Regions from separate parts of the Cryobacterium sp. N19 genome, predicted to be linked through region 1. Evidence: riboswitches for the same ligand, from Rfam matches in the RefSeq annotation. Region 1 holds a riboswitch; each other region holds the start of a gene.
What was found. A riboswitch is a leader RNA that binds a small molecule or an ion and turns the genes downstream of it on or off. The one in region 1 is predicted to bind thiamine pyrophosphate.

Region 1 (7,270 bases):
CAGTCGAATCTGCAACGATCGTGTGGATTCACGGTGGAGGATTTTTCAAGGGCAGCCTCGACCAGCCGGAGTCGGATGACGTTGCGCGAACACTGGCCGCAGCGGGATTCACCGTCGTCACCGTTGCCTACCGGCTCGCGAGGATCTCGACGTGGCGTCGGTCTGCGAGCGGGCTTGTGTGGGCCCCGGGCCTCCACTATCCCGTGCCGGTCGACGATGTCGTGGCCGCGGTGCGGGAGGTGCAGCGCGATTCACCCAACGGAGTCATTCTGGGCGGTGCCAGCGCCGGTGCCTGTCTGTCGGCTGCTGCAGTGCTCCGGCTGGCGGACGGCGGTGCTGATGCTCTCGTCGGCGCGTTCTTCGCGTACGGCTTCTTTCACGCGGCGCTGCCGAAAAGATCGCGCCAATTGCGCGGCCGCCTCCGCGGTCGGCGTCGCTTCGGGCACGCGCCGATGCTGCTGAACCTGATGAATCTCCACTACGCCGGCACGAGAACCGCGCTGGCACAACCACACGCATTTGCCGGCGGCCATCCGCTCCAGGGTTTTCCGCCGACGCTCATGGTCGACGCCGATCGCGACTCCATGCGTTCCTCCGGTGATCAGTTCGCCCAGGAGCTGTCAGCGGCCGGGGTGGCGCTGGATTACAACGTGCTGCCCGGCACCTTTCACGCGTTTCTCAACCGTCCGTATGAGTTGAGTTTTAGCGACGGTATGCGCCTGATCATCGACTGGGCTGTGCAGGCGGGGTTGAGTCGTCGGGCAGGTTGAGTTGGGCGGTGAGCGCCTGGCGGAGCTTGTCCGCCCGCGTGGGTGGAACGTAGTTGCAGGCGTCTCCCGGGCAGAGTTCTGGCTTCTTCGTCGCGAAGATTCGGTAGAGGGAGCAGCCGACACAGATTCCGAAGGCTGTCTCGAGAAATAGGATGCTGAGGCAAATGCCGCAGAGCATGAGCGTAACGGTGCCGCTGACGCCGAAAAAGCCCATCACCATGCAGGAGGTGAAGGCCATGCCTAGCCCGAGCTGCCAGGCGAGTTTCTTCTGGTCGGCACCGACCCATTCCGGGCGCTGTCGGCGCACCACCAGCCCGCCCAGGAGCAGACTCGGTGTGTAACGTGCGCTGACGAATAGCCGCAGCATCATGTCCACCAGGAAGAGAAACGCGAACGCCCGCAGCGGTGCAAAGTTGCCGGTCAGGGCGTCCCGAAACGTCCTCCTAAGGAAGCTGCGCGGGCGGCTCGACGGCCGCACCCCGGGGCGTTTGGTCCTGTGATGATCGAAGCTCGACGACTGCACAAACTCGCGGACCGAATTCTGCGCGAGTGAATCGTTCGTCGATCGGGCAATGATTGTCAGCGCACGCAAGAGCGATGCCGCTCACAGGACTGACTCTTCGCGCGCTCAGCGCTGCGGCGCCCCTGGCGCGAAATCGCCGGTTCGCCGGCTCCAGGCTCGGGAATTGTTCGTGCCCCCGGAGTTAATGGACGCGTACATCGACACGAGCGTGCGAGTCTCTAGAGCGACACTGCTGGCTGCTGTCGGAGACAATATGCGATGACCGGCGAGCATAATGTCGGCATGACCAAACACTGGACCCCGCTCGCTTTCGTCTACCTGGCGCTGAGCCTCGCCGGGCTCGCCGGAACCTGGAGCTACAACGTGATCGCGATAATTCAGCTGCGCGACTTCGTCGGCGACTGGGTGAACAGTGGGCCGGCGGTGTCGTCACTCACGGTCGACCTGCTCATCGCCGCGGTGGCTGGCAGCATCCTGATCATCGTTGAGGCGCGACGCCTCGGCATGAAGCGGGGCTGGCTCTACGTCGTTCTCTCGGGTCTAACGGCCTTCGCCTTCACCTTTCCGCTGTTCCTCGCGATGCGCGAGCGCACCCTGGCGGCGGCGCGTACGCCAGCGGCGCGACCGCCCTTGACCTGACCGCTCAAGCCCTGGCCGGTACAGCGCGCAGCCCGATTCTTGCTTAACGACACGGCAAGTGATTGACTTACCGACATGGAATCTGAAAGTGCAACCACGGCGGTGGCGGCGTCGGCGCGCGCCGCGCTCGCCGGCATCGCGACGGACCGGCGGCGGCTCGGACGATGGCTCAAATCGCAGACCTGGTGGACCGCTCCGGCGCAGGCCCTTGCCATCGCAGCCCTGATCGCGTCGCCGGCTGCGGGTGTCGCCTTCGGAATGATGATGGTGTCGGCCGGTGCTTGCCTCACACTTTTCGGCATTGATCATCTCGTGCGTAAGCAGATGCGCCTGGTGAAGATTCCCGGCCCGGCCGGCCCACTGAGCCTGATGATTCTCATTGTGCTGAGCGTCGTCATGCTCGGAGCATTCGTGCTCTCGATCGTGTTCGAGGTCACTGACCAGCGCGCCTGGATTGTCCTGACCACTGCGGTCGTCTTCGTCGTAGCCCTCGTCAGCTCAGCACTCTATGACCTCGCGAACGCCCGGGAACTGCTCCGTGGCTGCTGACCCCCGATTCGACGACGCAATCCACGCGCCAACCCGTCTGCGGTTGTGCGCGCTTCTTCGGGCGACCGGCGCCGCGGAATTCACCACCATCGCCGCCACATTGGAACTGACCGAGGCGACGCTCTCGAAGACCATCCGCAACCTGATCGAGCTCGACTACGTAGTGACCGTGAAACAAGCCTCGCCAGCACGAGCGGATGCCCGCCGCACCACCAGCGTGGCCCTCACCCGGCGCGGCAGCGCGGCCATCGACGGCCATCTGGCGGCGCTCCGCGAGCTGTCGGCCGAAGCCCCGACTAGCATGACATTATTATGACTAACCGCCGTGGTATCACCATGGTGATATGGAACTCGGACAGTACGTCAACGACCTGCAGCACCAGCTAGCGGATGCCGCCGACAACGGCAGCGCAGACACGCGCGCTGCGACCGAGCGACTTGCTGCCGGGCTCGATGCGGCAACGCGGCTCGTGCTGCTCGACGTGCTGTCGGCGGCGGCCGCCGAGATCACCCGTGACCTCGCCCCCGGACCGGTCGACCTGCGGCTGCGCGGGCGCGAGATCGAATTCGTGGTGACCCAGTCGAGTATCGAGGTAGACGGCGACGAGCGACCCGCGGCATCCGTCGATCTTGACGACACGAGCACCTCGCGCACGACGCTGCGCCTGCCCGACGCCCTCAAAGCGCGGGTGGACGACGCGGCCGCCGCCGACGGACTGTCGGTCAACACTTGGCTGGTGCGTGCGGTCGCCGCCGCCGTGCAACCCCGGCAACGCCGCTCCGCGCAGCGCACGCTGCGCGCCGGCGACAATTTCGCGAGCTGGGCGCGCTAAGGCGCCCACCCGCAGCAACAGCCGGCCCCGCGAACCCGCAGGGCCACACCGACACGCCTCCAGAAAGGCAGCTTCAGCATGCCCACCTACGACACACCGACCCCGATCGACCTGGCCATCAACCTGCCCGTCGGCGCTATCGAGATCTTCGCGAGCGACCACGGTCAGATCCGGGTCGGAACGGTCTCCGGCCACGCCGTACTCAAGGCGTCCCACGGCAGCGTGCAGATCGACGAGGTCGGCGGTGACCTCGACGCGAAACTGTCCTACGGCGATCTGGAAATCACGCGAGCGCAGGCATCCGTTTCGGCCAAAACCGCGTACGGAAGCATCCAGCTCCGCGAGGTTTCACGCGGTTCCGTGCAGGTCGAGAGCGGATTCGGCCAGGTCACCATCGGCGTCAAGCCGGGCGTGCCGGCCTGGCTCGACCTGTCGTCCAAAGACGGTCACGTGCGCAATGAGCTCGACGACGTCGACCTCGCAGTGAGCGCGGGCACCGTGACCGCCCTGCTCGGCCCGAACGGCGCCGGCAAGACGACGGCCGTGCACATCCTCAGCACGCTGCTGCGGCCAGACGGTGGCATGGCGTTCGTGAACGGATGCGACGTTGTGCGCGACCAGGACGGCGTGCGCGCCGTGATTGGCCGCACCGGCCAGTTTTCGGCGGTCGACAAGCTCCTGAACGGCGAGGAAAACCTCTTGTTGATGGCGCGCCTTCGCCACCTCGGAGCGAAGCAGTCGAAGACCCGAGTGGCCGAACTGCTCGAGCAATTCGACCTCGTCGACGCCGCCCGCAAGCCGCACCCTCGTTCTGGTCGTCGGCGTGGCCATCGGCTTTCGCCCCACCGCGACACCGCTCGAGTGGATGGCCGTCGCCGGCGTGATCGCGCTCGTCGCCTACGCGATCAGCTGGCTGGGCGTGGCCATGGGCATCCAGGCGAAGAGCGTCGAGACGGCGAGCAATATGCCCCTCGTTCTCACCGTGCTGCCGCTCTTCGGCAGCGGCTTCGTGCCGACCGACTCGATGCCGGTGTGGCTGCAGTGGTTCGCGCAGTACCAGCCCTTCACTCCGTTCATCGAGACAATTCGCGGGCTGCTGCTCGGCACCCCACTCGGCTGGAACCCCGTGTTCGCCATCGGGTGGTGCGTCGTGATCGTGGCCGCCAGTTACGGCTGGTCACGGGCGCTCTACGAGCGCAAATCGGTGCACTAGATCCGTGTTATCAGGGCAGGCGGTTGCGGCCGCCCGCCCCCTTGTGTACTGACGGCCGGCGCGCGTATAGGCTGGAGTCTTGACACGGGGTGCCGCACATACTGTGCGTGCTGAGATCAATACCCGTTGAACCTGTCTAGTTAGTACTAGCGAAGGAATGTCACGGATGATCGATCGTACCCGGCTTGCCCTGCGGCAGATTCCCCGAGTCCTCAGTATCGCGGGTACCGATCCGACCGGCGGTGCCGGCATCCAGGCCGACCTCAAGAGCATCGCGGCCAACGGCGGCTACGGAATGGCTGTGGTGAGTGCGCTGGTGGCGCAGAATACGCGCGGCGTGCGTTCGGTTCACATCCCGCCGATCGATTTTCTGCGCGAGCAATTGAACGCCGTGAGTGACGATGTAACCATCGACGCCGTGAAGATCGGCATGCTTGCGCAGCTCGATGTGATCACCGAGGTGCGCGACTGGCTCTTCCGGTGCCGTCCGCCGCTGGTCGTACTCGACCCGGTGATGGTGGCAACGAGCGGCGACCGCCTGCTCGACCCGGCAGCCGAGCAGGCGCTGCGCGACCTGATTTGCCACGTTGACCTGGTCACGCCCAACGTTCCCGAGCTGGCCGTTCTGCTCGCTGAGCCGCCGGCCGCCAACTGGGCGGAGGCCCTCGCGCAGGGCAAACGATTGTCGGACAGCACGGGTGCTACCGTACTGGTCAAGGGCGGCCATCTCAACGAAACGAGCTGCCCAGATGCCCTAGTCAACACCCACGGGCTGCTTGCCCAGTGCGTGGTCGAGGTCGCCCTGCCGCGCATCCGCACCACAAACACCCACGGCACCGGATGCTCACTCTCCTCGGCGATGGCCACGGTGCAGGCCAGAACCGGTAACTGGGCGAAGTCCCTGGCCGAAGTGAAAGACTGGCTCCACGACGCCCTGGCCCACGCCGACGAGCTCGAGGTCGGGCAGGGAAACGGGCCGATCCACCACTTTCATCGACTTTTCGACCGTGCGAATTCTGCCCTGATTGCGGGCATGAGATGAACGGGGCGACGACGTGGGCGCGACTAGCCGAGCGGCGGGAGGCTGGCGAGAAGCCGCTCGGCGGCATCCGTCGGGTCATCGGCGTCGGTGATCGCGCGCACCACGACCACCCGGGTGGCGCCGGCTTCGACCACCTGGTCGATGGTACCGAGGTCGATCCCGCCGATCGCAAACCACGGGCGAAGGCTGCCAGCGGATGCGCTCTGCTCGGCCGCATAGCGCAGCAGACCGGTTCCGACCGCTGCCCGACCGGGTTTGGTGGGCGTGGCCCAGACCGGGCCGACGCAAAAATAATCCAGACTGTCAGCGACGAGAGCGGCATCCACTTGTCCGGTGGTATGGGTCGACAAGCCGATGCGGGCCGCGTCGCCGAGCAGCGTACGGGCGGCGGGCAGCGGCAGGTCCGTCTGGCCGACATGAAAAACCGGCGCTCCAGCGAGAACGGCGATATCCGCGCGGTCGTTGACCGCCCAGAGCCGGGCGTGTCGGTCGGCGACCGAACGCAGAATCTCAAGATAGTCGAGCTCCTCGGCGGCATCGATGGTCTTGTCCCGCAGTTGGATGATGTCGACCCCGCCGGCGAACGCGGCCGTCACGAAGTCGGCGAAATCGCCGCGCTCCGTACGGGCATCGGTGCAGAGATACAGCCGGGCGGTGATCGGGTCCATGCGACCAACCCTAAAGGGCTTCAGCCCGGCCTCGGTGCAGACCATGAGTGAGCGGCGCGCACAGCGTACGGTCGACGTAGCCGTCATCGGCGGCGGCGTGATCGGGCTCGGCATCGCCTGGGCTGTAGCGCAGTCCGGCCGCACGGTGGCCGTCATTGACCCGGATCCGGCCGGTGGTGCCACTTTTGCTGCGGCCGGAATGCTCGCCGCGGTCAGCGAACTGCACTACCAGGAGGAGGCGTTGCTCGAGCTCATGCTTGCCTCCTCGAACCTGTATCCCGGCTTCATCGACTCGCTCGCGCCCGACAGCTACCTGACCGGTTACCAGCGTACGAGAACCCTGAATGTGGGCGCAGACGCGGCCGACCGGCAGGCGCTCGCCGACCTGCGCGGCGTGCAGGTAGTCAACGGACTGGGCGTCGAGGCCATCACCGTTCGCGCAGCGCGGGTGCTCGAACCGTTGCTCAGCCCCCAGATTTCTGGCGCCTTTGTGGTGGAGCAAGACCATCAGGTCGACCCGCGCCGGCTCACCGAGTGCATCCAATTGGAGCTCGCGCGCCACGGCCAGGACGCCGTCATACGCGTGCAGGCCAGCGGGTTGCTGCACGAGAATTCAGCGGATGCCTCCTCCCGCGTCACCGGCGTCACCCTTTTCGACGGCTCAACGGTCACAGCCACTGAGGTGGTCGTGGCCAACGGGCTCGGAGCCGCAGCACTGGGCGGGCTGCCCGAACACCTCAACCTGCCGCTTCGCCCGGTCTACGGGGACATCCTTCGGCTGCGGGTGCCCGAGCACCTGCAACCCCTGCTCACCTGCACCGTTCGCGGACTGGTGCACGGTGTGCCGGTGTATCTGGTTCCGCGCACCGACGGAACGCTCGTGATCGGAGCCACCCAGCGCGAAGACGGCTCGGGCGTGGTGTCAGCCGGCGGCGTCTATCAGCTGCTGCGAGACGCCCAGGTGCTGCTGCCCGCGGTCAGTGAACTCGAACTGATCGAAACGACCGCCCGCGCCAGGCCCGGAACCCCCGAC
Region 2 (7,270 bases), on a different contig from region 1:
CCGCTCGCGATGACTCCCGGCACCGTCCCTACGTGCGTGCCACGACCGACGACGTCTGGATCAACCTCGACCCGGTTGTCTCGATCGAGGAAACGCCTTCGCTGACGCTGTGCGAGAGGGAATCGCGCCGGAAGAGAACTATCCCTGTGTGGAGCTCACCACCTCGAACGGGAGCACACACCTAATCTCGCTCGGCGTGTACCCGAACCAGGCCGGCGGCTCTGCAAGGGGTTCAGATGCCAGCTTTGAGAAGTGAGGTTGCGCAGGCGGCATGTTTGTCGTATTGAAACCGGTCAGAATCGTGGGCAAACTGTTCGCGCTTCCTGTTCACAATCGCACCTGCCGGCCATGAGGTTTCTGCCCATTGTGGGTATGGTTTCATCATGGACCGCATCAGAACTGTCAGCGCATTCGTCGGGCGTTGGTTCGCCGTTATTGTTTTGGCTGCGGGAGCGTTGGCGCTTGCTGTCCCCGACGCATTTTCCGGCCTGACCGTGGCGATCCCATGGCTACTTGCCGTGATCATGCTGGGAATGGGTATGACGCTGCGCCCGGTTGACTTCGCGATTATTGCCAGGCGGCCGTGGGCGCTTCTGCTGGGCGTTGCGGCCCAGTTCTTTGTGATGCCGTTGCTCGGCTTCGGGATTGCCGTCGCGCTGGGGCTTTCGCCCATGCTGACGGCTGGCATGATTTTGGTCGGTTCTGTGCCCGGAGGTACAGCGTCCAACGTGATGGTCTACCTCTCTAAGGGCGATACCGCGTTGTCTGTGGCGATGACGTCCGTTTCGACTTTGCTGGCCCCCGTGCTGACGCCGCTGCTCGTGCTGGTACTCGTGGGAGAGTCCCTGCCCGTCAATGCTGGCGCTTTGTTCGTGTCGATTGTGCAGATCGTGCTGGTTCCGGTAGTGCTCGGGCTCGTGCTGCGCATGATCGTGCCGCGCCTGGTAGAGCGTTTTCTCGATGTTTTGCCGCTGCTGTCGGTAGCCGGCATCACCGTCGTGGTTGCGGCCGTCATCGCCGCCAGTGCCTCCACGCTGTTGTCGATTGGCGTGCTCGTGGTCGTCGCCGTGATCCTGCACAACTCCCTCGGACTGACGCTTGGGTACTACATTGGGCGTCTGTTCGGGCTTCCGGTCGCCAGTCGCCGAGCTCTCAGCTTCGAGGTGGGCATGCAGAACTCCGGCCTGGCTGCCGCCCTAGCCGTGGCGCATTTCAACCCGGTAGCCGCGCTGCCAGCGGCAATTTTCTCGGTCTGGCATAACGTATCGGGTTCGGTGCTCGCCAGCTACTGGGCGCGCAAGGATCTACCGTCCGATGAGATTTCCGAATCCTTGCCGGTTACCGCCCGCGCGTCAGGATCCACGGTCAACCTCGCAGACTTCCGGCCGTCGCCGCCCCGGTCTCAGCATTAGCAAGTCGGTCACTCCCCCGCGGCTTTAGTACCTGCCGGACGAGGACCTACGCCGCGAACGGGGCCGGGCAGCTCCCAATTGCTCGATGGGCGACTGCGGCCGCCGCCAGGCGGCGCCGTGGTGGCCGCAACCCATAAGGAACGCATTGAAGTGGAGCTGGTGTGGGGCTGACCTGGCCGGCGCTGCCCTAGTTCATTACCAGGCCGCCGTCGACGACCAGGTTCTGCCCGGTGACCGACCGCGCCCAGGGGGAGGCAAAAAAGAGTACCGCATCCGCAAATTCGGCCGGGGTTGTCACTCTGCGTAGCGGGGTGGAGGCGGCGATGAAGTCGAACACGTCCTCGGGGGTAGCCGCGCTGGCATCCGTGGTGCGCAGCAGCCCGCCGGAGACCATGTTTACGGCGATGTTGTGCGGGCCGAGGTCTGAGGCGAGGGTGCGGGTCAGGGAGAGCAGGGCGGCCTTGGCGGCCGTGTAGTCGTGGTAGGGCACCACCGGGTTCTGAAACAGGTTGGTACCGATGTTGATGATGCGGCCAAACCCGACCTCGCGCATGCCTGCCAGCGCCTGCTGGGTTGTGTTCAGGGCACCGCGGACGCTGCCCGAGAATTGCGCCTGGAATTCGTCCCAGCTGATGTCGGCAGCGCCGGAGCGGGCGTCGCCGTTGAAGCTGAAATCGACCAACGCGTTATTGACCACCGTTGTCACGCTGGAGCCGAAATGTGCCTGCGCCTGCGTGAGCATTGCCGCGACCTGGGCCGGGTCGGTGACGTCGGCCTGTACGGCAAGAGCGTGTTCAGGCCCATAGCCGGAAGCCAAGGTTTCCGCCGCTGCGGCGCTGTTGCGATAGTTGATGACCACCCGGGCGCCCAGAGCCGCGAAAGCGTGCACGATGCTTTTACCCAGGCCGCGTGCGCCGCCAGTGACCAGGACAATCTGTTCTGCTATTTGCATGATTTTCTTCACCTTGGGTAAGGCGAAAGGACGAGATCCGGCACCAAAGCAGTGCACGTAATTCTCCGTGACATCCCTTCGCTAGTTCGAACTAGATCAGGTTCAACGGGTGTCATCTCAGCCGACCGTCATGCAGTCGGCACCCCGTGTCGCTGACAACGAGTATACGCAACCGCCTGGTACCGGAAAATTCGCGTCCTGAACTCATAACCAACCGGGCTGGTCGACTGTGTCGTCGCGGAGCTCAGCATCAACTCCGCGTTTGACGGTCTGGCCCGGCAGCGTACCCTGTACGCCACCGACGTCTTGTGCGGTGACCCCGATCGTGGTGGCAGGATCGCCTGGAACGGCACCGGTGAGGTCGCCTGCAATCTGATTCTGCGACCGCCCGAACCGATCGACGTATCGGCTACCTGTGCCGGCTCTGGCGGGTCCTGACAGTGAACGACGCTTTCTAGTCAGCGCTGATCTGGTGGCGGAAGCGATCGCGACGGCTGTGGAGGTTCCAGAGGTGCTCAGCGAGCGCTGACGGGTCCTTCTCGGGATCGCCGGCGATGATGCGGCCGCCGATGATGAGCTGGGAGACCTGGATCCCTTCTTCTCCGAGGGCCTCGTTGAGCAGCTGTGCGTAGGCGGCCTGTCCAGCGAATGCGATTGACGTGCCGGTGACATTGCGGCCCGGGGTCACGGCGGATCCGCCGTTGACGAAGAGGATGGTGCCGCGGTTAGCGCCGAGGAAACGCATGCCGGGGAGGACCTGGTGCACGGCGGCGACGGGTCCGTAGATGAGAACTCGATCGGGCCCACGAGGTCGGCAGGAGTGGTCTCCAGAACCGGGCGCATGAAGTCCTTCTGCGGCAACGGGCTGTATTGCAGTACCTCGATCGGGCCGAGCGTCTCTGCGACCTGTTCGAGAGTGCGGGTGATGGAGGCCGGATCGCGCACGTCGGCGACGAAGCCGTGAGCTGAGATGCCCTCGGCCAGCAGTTCGGCGGCGAGGGCATCTACGCGTCCCTGGTGGCGGGCGATGAGCGCGACGGTGAAGCCTTCGACCCCGAATCGCCGCGCGACGGCGGCCCCGAGTCCTGAGCCAGCTCCGATGATTGCGATAGTAGTCATAGCTGGTACAAGGGCCATGCTGTCCGAGAATTTCCGATACCCGCGATGTGAGCTCCCGTGAGTGACGAGCCGTGGATTGGTAAGTCGCTCCGCTGCGTCCGGGCTTGGCCTGGCTGGTGGGTACCGGGCCGGGAACGGGGCAGTTGGTGGTCAGCACCCAGCATTGACCGGATGCCGTGGACGCGACATCGAAGAGCGCCTGGTGGGTGAGGCCCAGTTTTTCACCGAGCACGAATGCTTCGCTGACGGCGATCATTGAGATTCCGAGGATCATGTTGTTGCAGATCTTTGCGGCTTGTCCGGCGCTCGGGTCGCCGCAGTGCACGATGCGCGCCCCCATCGTGGCAAGAATTGGTTCGGCGATCGCGAAGTCCGCCGCCGACGCCAGGCCGCGCGTCGAAGCAGTCCTCTCGCCGCTTGCAGCTCGGTCTCCATGTCGGCGAGGGTGAACAGCAGGGACTGTTGTTCGACGAGGAGCTAACCTTCATCGGGCACATAAAGACAGGATCGACAATCAGGTCCATGTAGTGCCAGAACTCGCGATGGTCGGCGTAAAACGATGTCGGGTGGGTAGACCGCGCTTACTGGTGCAGAGGAAGCCTGAACCCGAAAAATTATGTGCTAGGTGATTCTCGCTGTGGCGGCCGACGCTCGCGACAACAAGTTATGGCCATCGTTGCGGTTCAGGATCAAGCAAACGCCCATCATGTACCCACCTGAATCGACCCGGAGCGATTTCTCGTTCAACCGGATGCTGTGTGAGCCTCTCCCCACCGTCTGACGCCGATGGGACGATTCCACGCAGCGTTCCCGACCGCTCTCGCGGGCCCGGATCAGCCCGGGAACGCTGCGTCGTAGACCGCGCGAAGCTCGGCACTGTCGGCCCCGGTCACGCCGCATCCCGTGATCGTTCCATCGATTGCGCCGACGAGGTAGCTCTGGCCGACCTCGAAGGGCACGCCTGAGAAGTCGGAGGTCATCGTGTCGATCTGCGCCACCTCCACGCGGTCGGCGACCTCGCCGACAAAGCGCTCCGTGACCTCCAGCACAACGGTGTTGCCCTGGATCTGCAGCACCGTCGCGGCGAACGCCTGCTCCTGCGCCGCGACGGTCGCCGGCTCGAGCACGAGGCAGCTGCCACTCGCGAGGCCTCCGCCCATGGAAGGCTGCAGCGACTCGACAGTGGGTTCCGGACCATCGAGAACGAGGGGCGCGACGATTGCAGCGGCGATGGCGAGGCCCGCGGCGACGCCGGCCATCGGCATCCACCGCCGGAACGCGCGTCGCGGCGTCTCGGGCGTGGCGGTCGTGGTGGGTGAGGATTGGTCGGTCATGATCTGCTCCATTCTGTGGTCGAGCCACGTCGGCGAGGCAGGGGGCAGCGCGCGGGCCGGATCGGCGGCGCGCAGCTGATCGCGCAGCGCACGGTCATCGTCGTGCATCTTCGCTCCCTTCGTCGTAAGTTATATGTCCGGTCGAGTGGCCGGATTTCAGTAGCTCCTGCTTGAGGCGCGCCTTCGCACGGTGCAGCCGGATCGCCGCTGCGTTCGCGCTGACGCCGAGCACAACGGCAATCTGCGGGCTCGTCAACTCGTCCCACGCCCACAGCCGCAGGATCTCGGCATCGTCTCGACGCAAGCCGGCGAGGGCTGCGGTCACGCGGGCCGCCACGGCGGTGCCTTCATCGACGGTGGATGCTGCGGGGTTCTCGTCCGCAACGGCCGGCGGCGGGTCGATGGCGATGATGCGGCCGATGAGACGCGTGCGACGACGCTCGGCGCGTTGGGCGTTGCTGAGGCACTGTCGAGCGACGACGATCGCCCACGGGAGGGCATCGTCGGGAACCTCGTCGAGGCGGCGCCAGCACACGAGTAGGGTGTCGCCGATCACGTCGTCGGCCGTTGCGGCGTCGATGCGGCGGTGCAGGTAGTGGCGCACAGGGTCGCCGACGAGCGCGACGAGGTTGCGCATCCGTTTTTCGCGCTCGGTGTCGGTCACAACTCTCATATTGAGGCATGTCCGGCAGGGGCGCGAGGATTTCATGCGAGGACGGACGTGGTCGACTCGCTGGATGGCAGTTTGGTCGCAGCGAACCTCATCTATTTCCGCAGCTGTGTAGTTCGAAAGTGATGCGAATCACTTTGGCACTACAGGTCTCGATTCGCATGAAATCGACCTTGTCCTTCGCTCAGCAAATCCGACCGGCTGCGGGAGGCACAATTCTTTAAGGCGTCACAAGTCGTCTGGGATGCAGACTCCGTCGTAGAGTTTCGCGGGAGTTGCGCCGCTGCGCGCCAGGCGGAACTCGCGCGCACTGGCCCAGATCCTGCGGGGCGCGCTGCGGCCGTGCGAACAACCCTCAGGTCACCGGAAGGCGGGTCCTGCCCAGGTACATGAGCTCCCAGAGCGCCTTGGTCTCGGTGTATTCCTCGACCAGAACATCGTCGAGGTACCGGCGCAGAACCAGGGTTCCGGTAAAACGCAGGTAGGCTGCGTCGAACCGCATCAGGCGCGCGAGCAGCTTCGCGGCCGGCGGCACGACGTCGATGAATCGTGTGCGCAGCAGCGTCTCCTCCCGTTCGAAGGCGATGGTGAAGCGGTCGGGGCCGGCGCGGTAGTCGTAGGTGAGGATATCCGCTACCGGCTTACCAGTGGGAGCGTCGATGCCGATACGGTCGGTCGTGACCGCCACTTTGGTGCCGTCGTCGGCCACGACAACACCATCGCGGGCGAGATGCAGGGTGGTGAGCGGCTCGTAGCCGTAGGCCTTTTCGGCAGTGATGTGCGCGGCGATCAGGCTGTACGGCCCCACCTGCGCGCGTCCCCAATACCAGTTGTGCATGAGTTCACGCAGAGGCGCATCGCCCCAGTTGTGATCGTGGTAGCCGACCCCCGTGGTTTTGACGACCTGCCCGTCGACCGAGTACTCGGCGTCGACGCGCCCGTTCGGCACCGCCACAAACCAGGCGAACGTCTTCTCCACGCCGTTGCGGGCGAACATCTCGTAGCCGGTCGCGGGCCGCCAGGCCGGCACCGTGCCGCTGAGCGTCACGTTCACCGTGACGTTCTCGACGGATGCGCTCACCCGGTAGGTCTGTAGATCACCGCTGAAGCGATGGTCGCCGATGCGCACATCGCAGCCGTCGGTGGAGGCACTGAACTGCTCGGGATCGGCCGCGAAAGTCCTCTCGAACGACCGTCCATCGGGCAGGTCGAGGTTTATGTTCACGAACGGAGCCAGGCGGGTGCCCGGCGTCGCGGGGTTCTTCGTGTAGAAGCCCACGACGAGCTTGGCGCCATCGTCGAGACTCGCGTCGAAATACCACCACTCGTACGACCCACGGCGGTTCGGGTCGGTGCGCAGACCGTCTTCGAATTGCGCCGTGCTGAGCGGGTTGAGGCCGAGCCGAGCGAAATCAGCCGGGTCGGCGGCCAGGCGCACACGCTTCTGGCCAGCACTCGTAGTGGTCATGGCGCTCCTTCTATCGATGACCTAGGTATACACCGGACTCAATACGCGCATGCCGCCGAGCATGCAACAAGGACGGGCCTCACGCTGTGTGCGTGGGGCCCGCCTGGTCCTGTGAGGGAATTCGAGTGGATTTACCGGTGCTTGTTAGCCTTTTTTGATGACGACGGTGGTGTTGTCGGTGTAGTAGTTGCGTTGGAAGTCGATCTTGGTGGTGGTTTTGGCGATCACGGCGCAGTTGGCGACCTTGGTGTCTTTGCCGAAGGTGTTGTCCTTGATGATGGTGCCTTGGAGGGGGCCATAGGCTTTTTCGGCAAT
Region 3 (7,270 bases), on a different contig from region 1:
AGGCGTTTCAGAGCGACGGTGCCCTTGACGCGGTGCTGACCAGCCTGCAAGTGGCCCTGGCCTCGACGGCGGTGGCGCTCGTGCTCGGCACGCTCATCTCGCTCGGGCTGCAACGCTTCGAATTCTTCGGCCGGGATGCCATCAGCCTGCTGGTCATCCTGCCGATCGCGCTGCCCGGCATCGTCACCGGCATCGCCCTGAACAATGCCTTCCGCACCGGACTCGGCGTGCAACTGTCGATTCTGACGCTCATCATCGCCCACGCCACGTTTTGTATCGTGACCGTGTTCAACAACGTGATCGCCCGGCTGCGGCGCCTCGGCACGAGCCTCGAAGATGCCTCGTCGGATCTCGGCGCCGGAATCTGGACCACGTTTCGCCTGGTGACCTTTCCCCAGTTGCGGTCAGCCCTGTTCGCCGGCGGCCTGCTCGCCTTCGCCCTGAGCTTTGACGAGATCATCGTGACGACGTTCACCGCCGGATCGAGTGTGAAGACCCTGCCGTTGTGGATTCTGGACAACCTGTTCCGGCCCCACCAGGCGCCGGTCGTCAATGTCATCGCCGTGGTGCTCGTGCTGGTTTCGATCATTCCCATCTACTTCGCGCAGCGCATTGCCGGCGCCGAAAAGGTTGTGCGCTAGCCGTTCGTGACCGGAACGGGTTAGGGTTTTTCGGTGGGCAGACAGGACGGCAGTGGGCGGCAGATTTCGGCGGACGACGTCGATGACCGTTCAGCGACGGTGCTGCACGTTGACCTCGATGCGTTCTTCGTGTCGGTCGAGCTGCTGTCGCACCCCGAATACGTACGCCTGCCGGTGATCGTGGGCCACCGCGGGGGTCGGTCGGTCGTCACGGCGGCCAACTATATTGCGCGGCGCTACGGCGTGAACTCAGCGATGCCGATGGCACTCGCCCTGCGGCAGTGCCCGAACGCGATCGTGCTCGAGCCGCACATGGGCCTCTACCGGGACTATTCCACCCGGGTGATGAGCATTTTCGACGACGTCACCCCGCTCGTGGAACGGCTCGGCATCGACGAAGCCTTCCTCGACGTGGCCGGCGCAACCAATCTGTTCGGCTCCCCGGCCGTGATCGGCGAACTCATCCGCGCGCGGGTGCTCGCCGAGACCGGGCTGGTCTGCTCGGTGGGCGCGGCGTCGACCAAGTTTGTCGCCAAGCTTGCCTCCGGCCTGTCCAAACCCAACGGGCTGCTCGTCGTTCCGGCCGACGAAACGATCGAGTTCCTGCATCCGCTGCCCGTGACGGCCCTGTGGGGCGTAGGGGCGGCCACCGAGCAGACCCTGACCCGCCTCGGCCTGAAACTCATCGGCGACATCGCGCACGCGCCGCTGGACGTGCTGAAAAGGACGCTCGGGGAGGCATCCGGTCACAAGCTGTTCGAGCTGTCCTGGGGGCGTGACCCGCGTTCGGTGACGCTCGAGCGGGAGGAGAAGAGCGTCGGCCACGAGGTCACGTTTGAGCACGACGTGACCGACATTGACCGACTGCGCAGCGAGTTGCTGCGGCAGTGTGACCTCGTTGCGGCACGGCTGCGGAGGGGCGATCTGGTTGCCAGGCGCGTGTCACTCAAGCTGCGCTACACCGATTTCAGCACGGTCACCCGTTCGCGCACCCTCGCCGAGCCCAGCAATGTCGGGCGGCGCATCTACGAGGAGGCCGTGGCCGCGTTCGACCTACTGGCCGCGGCGGGCATCCGCGTGCGCCTGATCGGGGTGCGGGCCGAGCAGCTGGGTACGGCGTCGGGATCGGTGGGGCTGTGGGATCCCGACGAGGATTGGCGGGGCGCCGAGCTGGCGGTCGACTCCGTGACCGAGCGATTCGGGGCGGGAATCGTGCGTCCGGCCTCGTTCTTCAAACCTCGCCCATAAGGCACGAGTCGACTACCCTGTTGGAATGACCAGCCTCCCGGAAAAACTCGCAGAAACGTTCCGTTCCGCCGGTGTGAAATCGGCGTACGGTGACCCCGTGCAAATCGACGGCGTCACCCTCGTACCCGTTGCGCTCACCTATTACGGCTTCGGCGGCGGCGACGCCGGTGAGGGCGGTGCCGGATCCGGCGGAGGCGGGGGCGGAGTGTCGCTGCCGATCGGCGCCTACGTGAAGTCGGGTGGTACCGCCCGGTTCGAGCCGAATGTCATCGCGCTGCTCGCCGTCGGCGCGCCGTTCCTGCTCGTGGCCGGCCGCGCCCTGGCCCGGGTGATCCGTGCCCTGAAGAAGTAGCCGCCCCTGCTGATGCTGCCCGTGGACGGGGCCCGGGCCCCGTCCACGGGCCCAGTTTATAGACTGGGCCCGTGGTCCTAAGGTGGGCCCGGGCGAGTGCCGCGCGGCTTGCGCGCAGAGCGGATGCGGCGCGGCCAGCGCGGCCGACGCGCGAACCGACCCGCGAACCCGCCCTGCGTGAACCGACGGCGCAGCCAGCGTGGCAGCCGACGCCGCAGCCAAGCCGGAAAGTGCCACGGGCCGCTCACCGGTAGGCCCGCAGCGATACGACGGCGGCGCAGAATGAAGCGGCGCATCAATACGAGGTATAGCCCTGCCAGAACGAGCAGAATGCCGATGCTCATCTCGTGATCCCCATGCCACAAGTCTAAGCGGGGCACTAGAATTGAACACGATCACGGGAGTCCGGTACACCGGGCTGAGAGGAAGCTGACCAAGCTTCGACCGTCGAACCTGATCTGGATCATGCCAGCGCAGGGAGGCTTCTCGATCCCGTGCCCTGTATTCACCTACGGAAAGGGCACGAACAGTGCACGCTACAACGACATCATTCAATCAGTCCAGCCGCGACGCATCGACGGCGAAAAAGCCGCGCAACTTTCGCTGGCGCGTCGTCGACATCGTCGTCGCGAGCGTCATTGGCGTGGCGAGCGGCGTCATCTTCTGGGCCTGGGGCCTCGCCTGGTCGCCGCTCAGCGCGATCCTCACGTTCACGCCCGGCCTCGAAGGCCTGTTGGCCGGCGGCTGGTTGTTTGCCGGAGTGCTCGGCGGCCTCATCATTCGCAAGCCCGGTGCGGCCCTCTACACCGAGGTCATCGCGGCCGTCGTGTCGATGCTGATCGGCACCCAGTGGGGCTTCTCCACGCTCATCTGGGGCATCGTCGAGGGCCTCGGCGCGGAGATCGTGCTGGCCCTGTTCTTGTACGCCAACTGGCGTCTCGGCGTCGCCCTCCTCGCCGGCGCCGGCGCCGGCGTGGCCGTTGGGCTGCTCGACACGACCGTCAGCTATGCGGCACTGGATATCGGTTTCAAGGCCGTCTACTTCGTATCCGCCGTCGTATCGGGCACTGTGCTCGCCGGGCTGCTGTCCTGGCTCGCCGTGCGCGGCCTGGCCCGCACCGGCGCGCTCAACCGATTCGCCGCCGGCCGGGAAGGTTCGCGCGCACCCGCCGCGATCAGTTAAGCGGATGCCAGCCCCTTCGTCGCACGCGTCCGCTCGCGGCCCGCAGATTCGGCCCGTGCAGATCGAAGCCCGAGGCTGGGGCTGGCGCCATGCCGGACGCCACAACCAAGCGGTGTCGAGGCTCGACCTGCGGATCGAGCCCGGCGAACGGGTCTTGCTGCTCGGGGCCAGCGGCGCCGGCAAGAGCACCCTGGTGCACGCGTTGGCCGGAGTGCTCGGCGACGCCGAGGACGGCGACGAGACGGGCAGTCTGCTCATTGACGGCAGGCGCGCGGCCGCGGCGCGGGGTCGGGTCGGACTCGTGCTGCAGGACCCGGACTCCCAGGTGGTACTCGCCCGGGTCGGCGACGACGTGGCGTTCGGCTGCGAGAACCTGGCTGTTCCGCGGGCAGAGATCTGGCCGCGCGTGCGGCGTGCCCTTGCCGAGGTCGGTCTGAACCTGCCGCTCGACCATCCCACGTCGAGCCTGAGTGGCGGCCAGAAACAGCGCCTGGCCCTGGCCGGTGTGCTGGCCATGCAGCCCGGACTACTGCTGCTCGACGAACCGACCGCGAACCTCGACCCGGTCGGGGTCATCGAGGTGCGTGACGCCGTCGTGCGCTCTCTCGACCATTCCGGGGCCACCCTCGTCGTCATCGAACACCGCGTTGAGGTCTGGCAGGACGTCGTCGACCGCGTCATCGTGCTCGACCCGACCGGCGGTGCGCTGGCCGACGGGCCGACGCGCGAGATTCTCGCCATCCAGGGCGAGCGGCTGGCTCAGGCCGGCGTCTGGGTGCCAGCCCTGCCACCCCGGTTTCCGGTGCGGCACCCGATCAGCAATCCTCAGAGCCTGTTGCGGGCCGAGGGACTCGCGGTCGGGCGTGTTCCGTTTGGCCGACGCGCGGCATCCGTTGTCGCTGACGGAATCACCCTCTCCGTCGACGCCGGCAGGGCCACCGTCGTGACAGGGCCGAACGGCGCCGGCAAGTCCACCCTCGCCCTGACCCTGGCCGGTCTGTTGAAACCGGCCGGCGGAACGCTGCGCGCGAGCGACAGCCTGGCGGCTGGCATCCCGGCTGAGCCGCACCGGTGGCGCTCCCGGCAGCTGCTCACCCGCATCGGTGCCGTCTTCCAAGACCCCGAGCACCAGTTTCTGGCCGCCACGGTGCGCGGCGACCTGACTATCGGCCCGCACGCCCTCGGACTGAGCCCGGCTGAGCAGACCAGCCGCGTCGACGAGCTCATGCACCGGCTGCGGCTCGACTACCTCACCGACGCCAACCCGTTCACCCTGTCCGGCGGCGAAAAGAGACGGATGTCCGTCGCCACCGTTCTCGCCACCCGCCCTCGCCTGCTCGTGCTCGATGAGCCGACGTTCGGGCAGGATTCCCGCACCTGGCAGGAACTCGTGGGCCTGCTCGCCGAGCTGCTCGACGAAGGCACCGCAATCGTTGCGGTCACCCACGACGCCCAGTTCGTCAGCGCTCTCGCAGATGAGGAGTATCGACTCGGCACGCCGATCACTCTGGGGGTGGCCAAGCCGTGAGCCTGATGACCCCCAGCATCCGCCCCAGCGTGGTTGCCCGCCTCAACCCGGTGGCCAAGCTCGCCGTTGCCCTCATCGTGAGCTGTGCGCTGCTGCTGTCGATCGACTGGGTGTCGGCGGGCGTGGCCCTGCTGCTCGAGGCCGTGCTACTCGCCTGGTGCGGCCTGAGCGCCCGCCATTTCTGGCTGCGCACGGCGCCGGTCTGGATCGCAGCGCCCATGGCATCGATCACGACGATTCTTTACGGTGAAGACTCCGGCGCGCTGCTCTGGCAGTTCGGCTTCATCTCGGTGACCGAGGGCTCCGCCCAGCTGGGTCTGGCCATCGGGCTGAGAGTGCTCGCGATCGGCCTGCCCGGCATCGTTCTGCTTGCCACGACCGACCCGACCGATCTCGCCGACGGCCTGGCCCAGGTACTGCGCCTGCCAGCTCGGTTCGTACTCGGCGGACTGGCCGGGCTGCGACTCGTGGGCATGTTCATCGACGACTGGCATTCGCTCGGACTTGCCCGGCGAGCCCGCGGGGTCGGCGATGGCGGCGGTCTGCGCGGCGCCGCCCGCCGGTTCTTCGGCCCGGCCTTCTCCCTGCTCGTCATCTCGGTGCGACGCGGCAGTAAGCTCGCCACGGCCATGGAAGCCCGCGGCTTCGGCAGCGACGAGCCCCGTACGTGGGCGAGGCCATCGCGCGTTCGGGCAGCGGATGCCGCTCTCGTCGCCATTGGATTTGCCATCGCCGGCATCGCCATCGGCGTCGCGGTGTGGGCAGAGACCTGGAGCTTTATTCTTGCCTGAAGCCAGCCCCAATATCAACTCGTTGCTGGCACCGCTGCTGCGAGCCCTGGCCGCGGCCGGACCGAACCCGGTCGTGCTCCTCGACGGGCCGAGCGGCGCCGGCAAGAGCACCCTCGCCGAGGCCCTCGTGGCCCACTGGCCGGGCGCGAACACGCCGCAGCTGGTGCGGATGGACGACATCTACCCAGGCTGGGACGGCCTCGACGCGGCGGTCGAGCACCTGCACCGGTGCATTCTCCTACCCCGATACAGCGGAAGCCCCGCGGCCTGGCAGCGTTACGACTGGGCCGTGAACGAGCCGGCGGAGTGGCATCCGCTTGACGCCGCCCGACCGCTGATCGTGGAGGGCTGCGGAACCCTCGCCGCCCGGCACGAAGCGCTCAGCGACGTGCGTGTCTGGCTTGCGGCGGACGACGAGCTGCGCAAACGGCGCGCGCTGGGTCGCGACGGCGAAGCCTTTCGAAGCCACTGGGACCAGTGGCAGCAGGAATGGGCCAGCTACCTCTCGCGGGAAACGCCCGAGATTCGGGCAACGGTTCGCCTGCAGGCCACACGGGACTAGATTGGCTTCCATGAGCCCAGACAGTGACACCCCGACCCTGTACATCGCCGAGTTCATCGACGGCCCGCTTGAGGGTCAGATCGATTCCCGCGCGCTCGTGCGGGGAAAACACGCGCCCCGCATCAGCATGGTTGCCGCCGTCGGCGGCCTCGAGTCGGTGTTCTGGTACGACGAGGTCGACGAACGTGACGTGAGCGGGCAACTCCGCGTACGGTACGCCTTCGACCAGGGCGACAGCGACCCCATCGACACCGAGGTTGAGCCGCTGTAGAACTACTGGTCGAGCAGGGCCGTGATCATCACGATCGGATGCAGCAGCCGCCAGCCCGGCCCCGGGTCGGCGATGCCCTGGTCCAGTTTCAGCGCCGCCGAGAGTTTCTCCCCGGCAACGGTGAGCCGCACCTGGCCCACGTTCGCGCCGGTGCGGGCCGTGGCGAAGTCCTTGAGCTCGACCGTTGCGGCCTCGGGAGTCGTGGCCTGCCAGGCGTAGCGGGTGCGCGACACCCCGACCACGGCCGAGGCCTCATCGCCCCACGCCGATTCGAACGTGGCATAGGCATCGCCGGCGGCCAGAACCGGCAGCGGTCCCACGCCAGCCCGCGCGCTCGCCATGAGGGCGGTCAGGTCTGCCGTGAGCGCATCATAGGTCGGCTCACCGATAAACGCACCGGAGAACGTGAAACTTGAGGCGCCGTCACTGACCGTGGCGGTGAACAGAAAGCAGACCCCGGCGGCATCCGTATAGCTGCGCGAAACGCCCGTGATGCCCTCCTCGGGCAAGTACGACGTCGTATTCTGCACTCCGCGACGGTTCGCCAAAGCGGTTGCAGGACTGGCCAGCATCGAAGACACGATCGGGTCGGTCGCGGCCAGGCCGGCGAGGTGGGCCAGATCGGTGGCGGTTCCGGCGCTCGCATCGTGCAGCCCGGTGGCGTCGACGACGGAGGTGCCGGTCAGCCCGTTGT

Region 2: linked by a shared signal. The riboswitch ahead of CXY78_RS05330 (3-oxoacyl-ACP reductase) and the one ahead of thiD (bifunctional hydroxymethylpyrimidine kinase/phosphomethylpyrimidine kinase) in region 1 are both predicted to bind thiamine pyrophosphate.
Region 3: linked by a shared signal. The riboswitch ahead of CXY78_RS04130 (ECF transporter S component) and the one ahead of thiD (bifunctional hydroxymethylpyrimidine kinase/phosphomethylpyrimidine kinase) in region 1 are both predicted to bind thiamine pyrophosphate.

The regions. Positions count from the first base shown of each region.
Region 1 is NZ_PJJR01000049.1:14,571-21,840, forward strand. It holds gene CXY78_RS07950 (alpha/beta hydrolase) at 1-770, shown strand, start outside; gene CXY78_RS07955 (DUF4395 domain-containing protein) at 724-1,362, opposite strand; gene CXY78_RS07960 (DUF2834 domain-containing protein) at 1,576-1,932, shown strand; gene CXY78_RS07965 (hypothetical protein) at 2,008-2,481, shown strand; gene CXY78_RS07970 (transcriptional regulator) at 2,471-2,797, shown strand; gene CXY78_RS07975 (histidine kinase) at 2,826-3,314, shown strand; partial or broken gene CXY78_RS21620 (ATP-binding cassette domain-containing protein) at 3,393-4,055, shown strand; gene CXY78_RS07985 (ABC transporter permease) at 4,138-4,527, shown strand; TPP riboswitch at 4,603-4,702, shown strand; gene thiD (bifunctional hydroxymethylpyrimidine kinase/phosphomethylpyrimidine kinase) at 4,694-5,569, shown strand; gene thiE (thiamine phosphate synthase) at 5,593-6,237, opposite strand; gene thiO (glycine oxidase ThiO) at 6,281-7,270, shown strand, end outside.
Region 2 is NZ_PJJR01000046.1:136,727-143,996, forward strand. It holds gene CXY78_RS05325 (bile acid:sodium symporter family protein) at 384-1,412, shown strand; gene CXY78_RS05330 (3-oxoacyl-ACP reductase) at 1,600-2,364, opposite strand; TPP riboswitch at 2,421-2,521, opposite strand; gene CXY78_RS21550 (hypothetical protein) at 2,819-3,052, opposite strand; gene CXY78_RS05335 (SDR family oxidoreductase) at 3,049-3,483, opposite strand; partial or broken gene CXY78_RS05340 (NAD-binding protein) at 3,569-3,856, opposite strand; partial or broken gene CXY78_RS22065 (hypothetical protein) at 3,850-3,918, opposite strand; gene CXY78_RS05345 (hypothetical protein) at 4,317-4,925, opposite strand; gene CXY78_RS05350 (RNA polymerase sigma factor) at 4,912-5,481, opposite strand; gene CXY78_RS05355 (lipocalin-like domain-containing protein) at 5,843-6,955, opposite strand; gene CXY78_RS21210 (hypothetical protein) at 7,100-7,270, opposite strand, start outside.
Region 3 is NZ_PJJR01000045.1:31,902-39,171, reverse strand. It holds gene CXY78_RS04150 (ABC transporter permease) at 1-641, shown strand, start outside; gene dinB (DNA polymerase IV) at 675-1,889, shown strand; gene CXY78_RS04140 (hypothetical protein) at 1,915-2,241, shown strand; gene CXY78_RS04135 (hypothetical protein) at 2,319-2,585, opposite strand; TPP riboswitch at 2,629-2,738, shown strand; gene CXY78_RS04130 (ECF transporter S component) at 2,771-3,424, shown strand; gene CXY78_RS04125 (ABC transporter ATP-binding protein) at 3,429-4,952, shown strand; gene CXY78_RS04120 (energy-coupling factor transporter transmembrane protein EcfT) at 4,958-5,743, shown strand; gene CXY78_RS04115 (AAA family ATPase) at 5,736-6,305, shown strand; gene CXY78_RS04110 (hypothetical protein) at 6,316-6,576, shown strand; gene CXY78_RS04105 (hypothetical protein) at 6,579-7,270, opposite strand, start outside.